DNA from 3 places in the Alkaliphilus crotonatoxidans genome. Region 2 is predicted to be linked to each of the others. Evidence: a T-box and tRNA genes for the amino acid it is inferred to sense, from the RefSeq annotation. Region 2 holds a T-box; the other regions hold tRNA genes.

Region 1 (3,167 bases), on a different contig from region 2:
GCGCTCTAACCTGCTGAGCTATAAGCCCACAATTTAATATTGTTACCTGGCTGGCGGAGAAGGCGGGATTCGAACCCGCGCGCCGCTTACACGACCTAACGGTTTAGCAAACCGTCCTCTTCAGCCTACTTGAGTACTTCTCCAATTTAAATTTAATGCTGGCGGAGAGGGTGGGATTCGAACCCACGGCCCCTTGCGGAGTCACTGGTTTTCAAGACCAGCTCCTTAAACCACTCGGACACCTCTCCAAATTTATAGCGTTTAAATTGGAGCGGGTGAAGGGAATCGAACCCTCGCGGTCAGCTTGGAAGGCTGAAGTTCTACCACTGAACTACACCCGCATTACATAGTTGGAGCTGGTGATGGGACTCGAACCCGCAACCTGCTGATTACAAATCAGCTGCTCTGCCAATTGAGCTACACCAGCTTGGATGGTGCCGAAGACCGGAATCGAACCGGTACGGTCTTGAGGGACCGCAGGATTTTAAGTCCTGTGCGTCTGCCAGTTCCGCCACTTCGGCATATTTGGCTCCAGAGAGAGGACTCGAACCTCCAACCTACCGGTTAACAGCCGGGTGCTCCACCATTGAGCTACTCTGGAATATTAATTTGATACGCCATAGAAATTTTAGTTCCCAATCATTTGATGTGCCGTTTCTCTGTAGCGACAAGTATTATTATACGACAAATTTAATCAATTGTAAACACTTTTTTCCTAACAAGAACTAACTGAATAATATTTATTATAACCTATTTATTATCAAAAAATCCTTCCTTTTATTTAAAGGCGCTATTAATTCAGTTGCAGCTTCAATATTCAAGATTGTCCTTTGTAAAGACCTGATGAATTAGGATTGATAACTTTTAAAATTAAATGATATGAAAAAATCAAGGTGATCACCTTGATTTTTTGCATTTTTAAACTGGTGCGCCCAGAGAGATTCGAACTCCCGACCTTCTGATTCGTAGTCAGACACTCTATCCAGCTGAGCTATGGGCGCATGGAGGCGACACCCAGATTTGAACTGGGGAATAAAGGTTTTGCAGACCTCTGCCTTACCACTTGGCTATGCCGCCGTAAAAATGGTGATCCATCCGCGACTCGAACGCGGGACACCCTGATTAAAAGTCAGGTGCTCTACCGACTGAGCTAATGGATCAAATGGCTGGGATAGCAGGACTCGAACCTGCGAATGACGGAGTCAAAGTCCGTTGCCTTACCGACTTGGCTATATCCCAATATATTTAATGGGGTGGATGATGGGATTCGAACCCACGCATGCAGGAGCCACAATCCTGTGTCTTAACCGCTTGACTACACCCACCATATTTGGAGCGGAAGACGGGACTCGAACCCGCGACCCTCGCCTTGGCAAGGCGATGCTCTACCACTGAGCCACTTCCGCATTTTCTTAAAATAATTTTTCTTTTATGGTGCGGGTGGAGGGACTTGAACCCCCACGGTCGCCCGCTAGATCCTAAGTCTAGTGCGTCTGCCAATTCCGCCACACCCGCATGTATTTTTAAATGGTGGAGGGAGAAGGATTCGAACCTTCGAAGTCGTCGACAACAGATTTACAGTCTGCCCCCTTTGGCCACTCGGGAATCCCTCCACTTATGGAGCTGGTGATGGGACTCGAACCCGCAACCTGCTGATTACAAGTCAGCTGCTCTACCAGTTGAGCTACACCAGCATATTAAATTAATATGGCGACCCGGAAGGGGCTCGAACCCTCGACCTCCAGCGTGACAGGCTGGCATTCTAACCAACTGAACTACCGGGCCATAATGCATGTTGTTTGAAAATTCTAATATGGTGGGCACAACAGGGATCGAACCTGTGACCCCCTGCTTGTAAGGCAGGTGCTCTCCCAGCTGAGCTATGCGCCCATATCCTAGAGGTCAAAACTGACTTGACCTCTGATTTCTTAAAATGGTGACCCCTAGGGGAATCGAACCCCTGTTACCGCCGTGAAAGGGCGGTGTCTTAACCGCTTGACCAAGGGGCCAAATATAGTTGGTAGCGGCAACGGGGATCGAACCTGTGACCTTTCGGGTATGAACCGAACGCTCTAGCCATCTGAGCTATGCCGCCATATTTGTTGGTTGCGGGGGCAGGACTTGAACCTGCGACCTCCGGGTTATGAGCCCGACGAGCTGCCAACTGCTCCACCCCGCGATATTTTTTTAAAATGGTGCCGAAGACCGGAATCGAACCGGTACGGTCTTGAGGGACCGCAGGATTTTAAGTCCTGTGCGTCTGCCAGTTCCGCCACTTCGGCACGTTTGGCTCCAGAGAGAGGACTCGAACCTCCAACCTACCGGTTAACAGCCGGGTGCTCCACCATTGAGCTACTCTGGAACATTCATGCCGCAACGTCCTACTCTCCCAGGAGGCTGCCCTCCAAGTACCATCAGCGCAGAAGGGCTTAACTACTGTGTTCGGGATGGGAACAGGTGTGACCCCTTCGCTATTGTCACGGCATTTTTTTAATTAAATTTTTGAGGTTAAAAATTAATTAGCTCATCTAGTATATCATAAACCTAAGGATATGAGCAACTTAATTTTTAACTAAGCAACTGCCACGAAATTATAAATTTCGGCCATCTGCTTATATTCCCTCAAAACCACACAATGTCAAGTAAGCTGAATATATTTTTTTGGTCAAGCCCTCGACCTATTAGTATCGGTCAGCTCAGTACATTACTGCACTTACACCTCCGACCTATCAACCAGATAGTCTGTCTGGGGTCTTACTCCTTTCGGATGGGAAATCTTATCTTGAGGGGGGCTTCGTGCTTAGATGCCTTCAGCACTTATCCCTGCCATACATAGCTACCCAGCGATGCCCTTGGCAGAACAACTGGTACACCAGAGGTATGTCCATCCCGGTCCTCTCGTACTAAGGACAGCTCCTCTCAAATTTCCTACGCCCGCGACGGATAGGGACCGAACTGTCTCACGACGTTCTGAACCCAGCTCGCGTACCACTTTAATGGGCGAACAGCCCAACCCTTGGGACCTAATACAGCCCCAGGATGTGATGAGCCGACATCGAGGTGCCAAACCTCCCCGTCGATGTGGACTCTTGGGGGAGATAAGCCTGTTATCCCCGGGGTAGCTTTTATCCGTTGAGCGATGGCCCTTCCACTCGGAACCACCGGAT
Region 2 (3,167 bases):
TATGATAAGAAGGTTGGGAATCGCTCAGGCGATTTTGGGAGAGCCTGAAATTATCATTTTTGATGAGCCAACAGCTGGTCTGGACCCGGAGGAAAGACTAAGATTTAAAAACATCCTATCTACAATTAAGGAAAATAAAATAATTATAATTTCAACTCATATAGTGGAGGATGTTGAAGCCTGCTGTGACGGATTGATAATTATGAATGAAGGGGCCATATTAAAAGAAGGAAGTTGCGGAGAGATTATATCCATGGCAGAGGGAAAAGTTTTTGAGGTGAAGGAAGGAACTCATATCAACTCAAGCTGCCATATTCAAAAATCCTACTTAAAAAATGGAGAGAGGTTTTTACGAATACTATCCAGTAAATCAGTAGGGGATAAACGGTTGGAACCCACCATAGAGGATGGGTATATGTGCATAATGAAGGGTATTTAGCTCATGAATATACGACTAATATATCTATCTTTTAAAAATTTAAAGGTTTATTATTTCATCCCTTTATTTATATTATATATTTTCTTACCTGTTTTAAATATTGGTATGGTATCTATGTCAGGCAGTATAGAAAATTCCTACATCTTGATATTCAGAGAAGCGGAAAAATATATACCGCTTCTATCCTTCTGGTGGATTACACTAATATTCAAAGAATATATATCAGGAGACGGAAATGAAGTTCTCTATTGTATTGATAGCTCAGGAAAGGTGAAGCTCACTCAAATCCTCCTAATATTTCTTTGGTACATTATACATGTTGGGGTTCTATTTCTAGGCTATTGTGTATTTTGGGACAATGTGTTTTGGGAATTTATTAAGACCGTTATACAATGCTTCTTTTTTGTTTCATTAGGTTACATGCTTATGTATATTTTAGAATCGCCTATAATTAGCTTTATGCTCTTATTAATTTATGAATTATTGGCAATCTTTATAAATTCCGAGATAGCTACTTATATTAGTATTTTTGAAAATGGCAACAGGATAACTATTGATTCCATAGCTAATAAATATCTAGGGATTCTTTTGATATCAATTGTATTACTCTTAGTTGGTGTATATAGAAATAAGAGGTTCTATTATTGAGTTTGTTGAAATTGTCAAGAAAAGCGTACACCCAAGAAACTAGAAAAAATTTTTATTCCTTTGTCGGGGCCCATCTTTCAGCATGCTTTTACCCATTGTGTAAAAGGCGGTTTTGCCGTTTATCTTTACTTGAGACAATCGGTAAAGCATGCTAGGCTCCTTATGCCGACAAATGAAATATTTTTAATTGGTGATACTTGTACTTGTTGTGGTAATGAATCATGTGTTGATGACGATATAATAACAAGTTTATTAAAAGAGGATTTTTTATGAGTACAGTATTAAGGGAATTTTTAATTTAATCCGTTGACAAGAAAATTAAAAAGCCTTATAATATTACCAATTCCATATTGACAATTACGATTGATTCAGGAGGAGTAGATAGGTTACCCGTGGCAGCGAGTCGAGGAGGGTGAAAGCTCGATACGAAGGAACATATTGAAGACACCTGATGAGTAGATTACCTGTCCTATAGATTGCCAGGGAATCCGTGAACCTGCGTTAAGGTATTAAGTGGGATTTTATCCAATTAGGGTGGCACCGCGGGAACAAGCTCTCGTCCCTTTACAGGGATTGGGAGTTTTTTTAATGTAAAAATATTGATAAATATAAATTGAAAGGGAGGTAACTAAATTGGAAAAAAACAAGCTAAAAAGAAGCTATATGGCTGGAAACTTGAGGAAGGAACATGTCGATGAAGAAGTAACTTTAATGGGCTGGGTACAAAAACGCCGGGACCTGGGCGGACTTATTTTTGTCGATTTAAGGGACCGTACAGGGTTGGCTCAGGTAGTTTTTGATATAGATATTTCAAAGGAAGCCTTTGAAAAGGCAGGAAAATTGGGTTCGGAATATGTCATTGCCGTAAAGGGCAGGGTAAAGCCCCGACAATCGATTAACCCCAATCTTCCCACAGGGGAAATTGAGGTTTTTGCAGAAAAGCTGGAGATCCTTAATAGCGCAGAAACGCCCCCCATTTATATCAGGGACGATGACGAGGTTTCAGAAAATCTAAGGCTTAAATACCGTTATCTTGATTTAAGAAAGCCAGGTATGCAAAAAAACCTGATTATAAGACATCAAACTGCCATCACGGTTAGAAATTTTTTAAATCGGGAAGGGTTCTTAGAAATTGAAACCCCAGTTTTAACCAAAACGACCCCAGAAGGGGCCAGGGACTATTTAGTACCCAGTCGAGTTAATCCCGGTAAATTTTTTGCCCTTCCCCAGTCTCCCCAGCTATTTAAGCAGCTTTTGATGGTTTCAGGAATGGATCGTTATTTTCAAATCGTCAAATGCTTTAGAGATGAAGATTTACGGGCTGATCGCCAGCCGGAATTCACCCAGATTGACTGTGAAATGTCCTTTGTCGATATAGATGATGTGATAGAAATTAATGAAAGACTTATTCAAGAGGTATTTCATCAAGTAATTAATGTAGATATTCCCTTGCCCATTCCAAGGATCACCTACCAGGAGGCAATGGAACGCTTTGGGTCAGACAAGCCGGACATTCGCTTTGGCTTTGAATTGGTGAATGTATCTTCAATTGTGAAGGATTTAGAATTTAAGGTTTTTACTTCAGCAATTGAAAATGGAGGCTCTGTCAGGCTGATAAATGTGAAGGGGCACGCTGAAGCCTTTAGCCGCAAAGATATTACCTCTCTTGAGGAATATGTCAAGACCTATGGAGCAAAGGGCCTCGCTTGGATTAAGGTAACAGAAGAAGGGGTTTCATCACCTATTGCAAAATTCTTCGATGAAGCTGCCACCGCAGCATTATTAAAGACAGCCCAGGCGACACCTGGGGATTTACTGCTTTTCGTTGCCGATAAAGACTCTATTGTCTTGGATTCCTTGGGACACCTGAGGGTTGAGGTGGCAAAGCGCCTGGGAATTTTAAATAAAGAGGAATATCGAGCCCTGTGGGTGACAGAGTTTCCGCAATTTGAATTTGATGAACAGGAAAATCGCTATGTTGCAAAGCATCACCCCTTTACTGCCCCCATGGATGAAGATCGTCACCTGCTGTTGACTGAGCCCCAAAAAGTAAGGGCAAAGGCCTACGATTTGGTCATTA
Region 3 (3,167 bases), on a different contig from region 2:
GGATTAAAAAATTTTTTATATTTATCTCTTCCTGTTACTGAAAGGGCCCCCATCGACTTTCCATGGAAGGAGCCTTTGCAATAGATTATTCTCGCTTTACCCGTAGCTATTTTAGCCAGTTTAATAGCCCCTTCCACAGCTTCAGCACCACTATTGCAAAAAAAAGTATGCTTTAAATCACCAGGCGCTATTAAAGCCAAATTTTTTGCCAAGGCCACTGGAATGGCGTTGATTGAGGTTTGTAATAAATTCGGTAATTCCATTACCTGCTTTAGACTCTCAATAATTCCATCGTGATTATGACCAAGATTTAAGGCTCCATAGGCCCCTAAAAAGTCCAGATATACCCTGTGGTTTTCATCCCACAGTTTATTTCCTTTAGCCTTTATGAACTTTTTATTAAGGCCCAAAAGCTTTAGTAATGTAACAAAATGGGAATTGATATAGCTCCTATGTCCTTCCTCGGTTTCCGCCTGAGTCATCTCTAAGGCTGAATCAATTGAAATTAACCTTTCTTCTGCAATTTTTTGCATTTTTATAACTTCCTTTCCTTTATGATTAAAGGATTATGATTCCTTTGTATTTAGAGTAATTTCCATTTTTATCAAGTTTTATTCGATAATAAAAAAAAAGCCGCCCTTGGGCCGGCAAGGCATGGTATATTTTAACCATGCCTTTCTTGTTCATATGAATTTATAATTTTTTTATTGAGAATATTACAGTTCAAAAAAATAAAAAACGCCTATAGTTGGCGTCTTTTTAAATTGGTGCCCAGAGGCGGAATCGAACCACCGACACGAGGATTTTCAGTCCTCTGCTCTACCGACTGAGCTATCTGGGCAAATAAAATGGTGACCCATCAGGGGATCGAACCCTGGACACCCTGATTAAGAGTCAGGTGCTCTACCAGCTGAGCTAATGAGTCACATTTAATGGAGCGGAAGACGGGACTCGAACCCGCGACCCTCGCCTTGGCAAGGCGATGCTCTACCACTGAGCCACTTCCGCATATATCGAAGTGATTTTTCTTTTATGGTGCGGGTGGAGGGACTTGAACCCCCACGGTCGCCCGCTAGATCCTAAGTCTAGTGCGTCTGCCAATTCCGCCACACCCGCATGTATTTTTAAATGGTGGAGGGAGAAGGATTCGAACCTTCGAAGTCGTCGACAACAGATTTACAGTCTGCCCCCTTTGGCCACTCGGGAATCCCTCCACTTATGGAGCTGGTGATGGGACTCGAACCCGCAACCTGCTGATTACAAGTCAGCTGCTCTACCAGTTGAGCTACACCAGCATATTAAATTAATATGGCGACCCGGAAGGGACTCGAACCCTCGACCTCCAGCGTGACAGGCTGGCATTCTAACCAACTGAACTACCGGGCCATAATACATGTTGTTTACAAATTCAAATATGGTGGGCACAACAGGGATCGAACCTGTGACCCCCTGCTTGTAAGGCAGGTGCTCTCCCAGCTGAGCTATGCGCCCAATAAAATCTCTTTCTGACTTCCAACTTCTCATTTCTCAAATCTAAATGATGGTGACCCCTAGGGGAATCGAACCCCTGTTACCGCCGTGAAAGGGCGGTGTCTTAACCGCTTGACCAAGGGGCCATGCTTTGGCTCCAGAGAGAGGACTCGAACCTCCAACCTACCGGTTAACAGCCGGGTGCTCCACCATTGAGCTACTCTGGAACATTCATGCCGCAACGTCCTACTCTCCCAGGAGGCTGCCCTCCAAGTACCATCAGCGCAGAAGGGCTTAACTACTGTGTTCGGGATGGGAACAGGTGTGACCCCTTCGCTATTGTCACGGCATTTTTTAATTAAATTTTTGAGGTTGAAAATTAATTAGCTCATCTAGTATATCATAAACCTAAGGATATGAGCAACTTAATTTTTAACTAAGCGACTGCCACAAAATTATAAATTTCGGCCATCTGCTTATATTCCCTCAAAACCACACAATGTCAAGTAAGCTGAATATATTTTTTGGTCAAGCCCTCGACCTATTAGTATCGGTCAGCTCAGTACATTACTGCACTTACACCTCCGACCTATCAACCAGATAGTCTGTCTGGGGTCTTACTCCTTTCGGATGGGAAATCTTATCTTGAGGGGGGCTTCGTGCTTAGATGCCTTCAGCACTTATCCCTGCCATACATAGCTACCCAGCGATGCCCTTGGCAGAACAACTGGTACACCAGAGGTATGTCCATCCCGGTCCTCTCGTACTAAGGACAGCTCCTCTCAAATTTCCTACGCCCGCGACGGATAGGGACCGAACTGTCTCACGACGTTCTGAACCCAGCTCGCGTACCACTTTAATGGGCGAACAGCCCAACCCTTGGGACCTAATACAGCCCCAGGATGTGATGAGCCGACATCGAGGTGCCAAACCTCCCCGTCGATGTGGACTCTTGGGGGAGATAAGCCTGTTATCCCCGGGGTAGCTTTTATCCGTTGAGCGATGGCCCTTCCACTCGGAACCACCGGATCACTAAGCCCGACTTTCGTCCTTGCTCGACCTGTATGTCTCGCAATCAAGCTCCCTTATGCCTTTGCACTCTACGCACGATTTCCGACCGTGCTGAGGGAACCTTTGGGCGCCTCCGTTACTTTTTAGGAGGCGACCGCCCCAGTCAAACTGCCCACCTGACAGTGTCCCAAGACCGGATTCACGGTCTATGGTTAGAACTTCAGTACTACAAGAGTGGTATCCCAAGGATGACTCCACCAAAACTGGCGTTCTGGCTTCTAAGTCTCCCACCTATCCTGTACATGTAGTACCAAAATCCAATGTCAAGCTACAGTAAAGCTCCACGGGGTCTTTCCGTCCTGTCGCGGGTAACCAGCATCTTCACTGGTATTACAATTTCACCGGGTCTATTGTTGAGACAGTGCCCAAATCGTTACGCCTTTCGTGCGGGTCGGAACTTACCCGACAAGGAATTTCGCTACCTTAGGACCGTTATAGTTACGGCCGCCGTTTACTGGGGCTTAAGTTCTGTGCTTTGGTTGCCCTAACACTTCCCCTTAACCTTCCAGCACCGGGCAGGCGTCAGCCCCTATACGTCGTCTTTCGACTTAGCAGAGACCTATGTTTTTGCTAAACAGTCGCTTGGGCCTATTCTCTGCGGCCGGATCAGGCTTACGGAGTAAATC

Evidence for each region. The T-box of region 2 lies ahead of aspS (aspartate--tRNA ligase). A T-box ahead of a tRNA ligase gene usually reads a tRNA of that ligase, here a tRNA-Asp.
Region 1: it has a tRNA-Asp gene. The T-box ahead of aspS (aspartate--tRNA ligase) is inferred to sense a tRNA for this amino acid. The anticodon was not compared.
Region 3: it has a tRNA-Asp gene. The T-box ahead of aspS (aspartate--tRNA ligase) is inferred to sense a tRNA for this amino acid. The anticodon was not compared.

Annotation. Positions count from the first base shown of each region.
Region 1 covers NZ_BAAHXS010000005.1:156,057-159,223, forward strand. Annotated here, with positions in the region: tRNA gene ACYQ1I_RS11930 (tRNA-Ile) at 1-28, opposite strand, end outside; tRNA gene ACYQ1I_RS11935 (tRNA-Ser) at 52-143, opposite strand; tRNA gene ACYQ1I_RS11940 (tRNA-Ser) at 160-248, opposite strand; tRNA gene ACYQ1I_RS11945 (tRNA-Gly) at 268-341, opposite strand; tRNA gene ACYQ1I_RS11950 (tRNA-Thr) at 352-427, opposite strand; tRNA gene ACYQ1I_RS11955 (tRNA-Leu) at 433-521, opposite strand; tRNA gene ACYQ1I_RS11960 (tRNA-Asn) at 527-601, opposite strand; tRNA gene ACYQ1I_RS11965 (tRNA-Arg) at 925-1,001, opposite strand; tRNA gene ACYQ1I_RS11970 (tRNA-Cys) at 1,003-1,077, opposite strand; tRNA gene ACYQ1I_RS11975 (tRNA-Lys) at 1,085-1,160, opposite strand; tRNA gene ACYQ1I_RS11980 (tRNA-Gln) at 1,164-1,239, opposite strand; tRNA gene ACYQ1I_RS11985 (tRNA-His) at 1,250-1,325, opposite strand; tRNA gene ACYQ1I_RS11990 (tRNA-Gly) at 1,332-1,406, opposite strand; tRNA gene ACYQ1I_RS11995 (tRNA-Leu) at 1,433-1,515, opposite strand; tRNA gene ACYQ1I_RS12000 (tRNA-Tyr) at 1,529-1,613, opposite strand; tRNA gene ACYQ1I_RS12005 (tRNA-Thr) at 1,619-1,694, opposite strand; tRNA gene ACYQ1I_RS12010 (tRNA-Asp) at 1,709-1,785, opposite strand; tRNA gene ACYQ1I_RS12015 (tRNA-Val) at 1,815-1,890, opposite strand; tRNA gene ACYQ1I_RS12020 (tRNA-Glu) at 1,935-2,009, opposite strand; tRNA gene ACYQ1I_RS12025 (tRNA-Met) at 2,019-2,095, opposite strand; tRNA gene ACYQ1I_RS12030 (tRNA-Met) at 2,104-2,179, opposite strand; tRNA gene ACYQ1I_RS12035 (tRNA-Leu) at 2,194-2,282, opposite strand; tRNA gene ACYQ1I_RS12040 (tRNA-Asn) at 2,288-2,362, opposite strand; rRNA gene rrf (5S ribosomal RNA) at 2,369-2,485, opposite strand; rRNA gene ACYQ1I_RS12050 (23S ribosomal RNA) at 2,662-3,167, opposite strand, start outside.
Region 2 covers NZ_BAAHXS010000006.1:989,480-992,646, reverse strand. Annotated here, with positions in the region: gene ACYQ1I_RS16795 (ATP-binding cassette domain-containing protein) at 1-439, shown strand, start outside; T-box leader at 1,441-1,654, shown strand; gene aspS (aspartate--tRNA ligase) at 1,721-3,167, shown strand, end outside.
Region 3 covers NZ_BAAHXS010000004.1:217,480-220,646, forward strand. Annotated here, with positions in the region: gene ACYQ1I_RS03415 (aspartate aminotransferase family protein) at 1-533, opposite strand, end outside; tRNA gene ACYQ1I_RS03420 (tRNA-Phe) at 766-841, opposite strand; tRNA gene ACYQ1I_RS03425 (tRNA-Lys) at 850-925, opposite strand; tRNA gene ACYQ1I_RS03430 (tRNA-Gly) at 934-1,008, opposite strand; tRNA gene ACYQ1I_RS03435 (tRNA-Leu) at 1,034-1,116, opposite strand; tRNA gene ACYQ1I_RS03440 (tRNA-Tyr) at 1,130-1,214, opposite strand; tRNA gene ACYQ1I_RS03445 (tRNA-Thr) at 1,220-1,295, opposite strand; tRNA gene ACYQ1I_RS03450 (tRNA-Asp) at 1,310-1,386, opposite strand; tRNA gene ACYQ1I_RS03455 (tRNA-Val) at 1,416-1,491, opposite strand; tRNA gene ACYQ1I_RS03460 (tRNA-Glu) at 1,542-1,616, opposite strand; tRNA gene ACYQ1I_RS03465 (tRNA-Asn) at 1,623-1,697, opposite strand; rRNA gene rrf (5S ribosomal RNA) at 1,704-1,820, opposite strand; rRNA gene ACYQ1I_RS03475 (23S ribosomal RNA) at 1,995-3,167, opposite strand, start outside.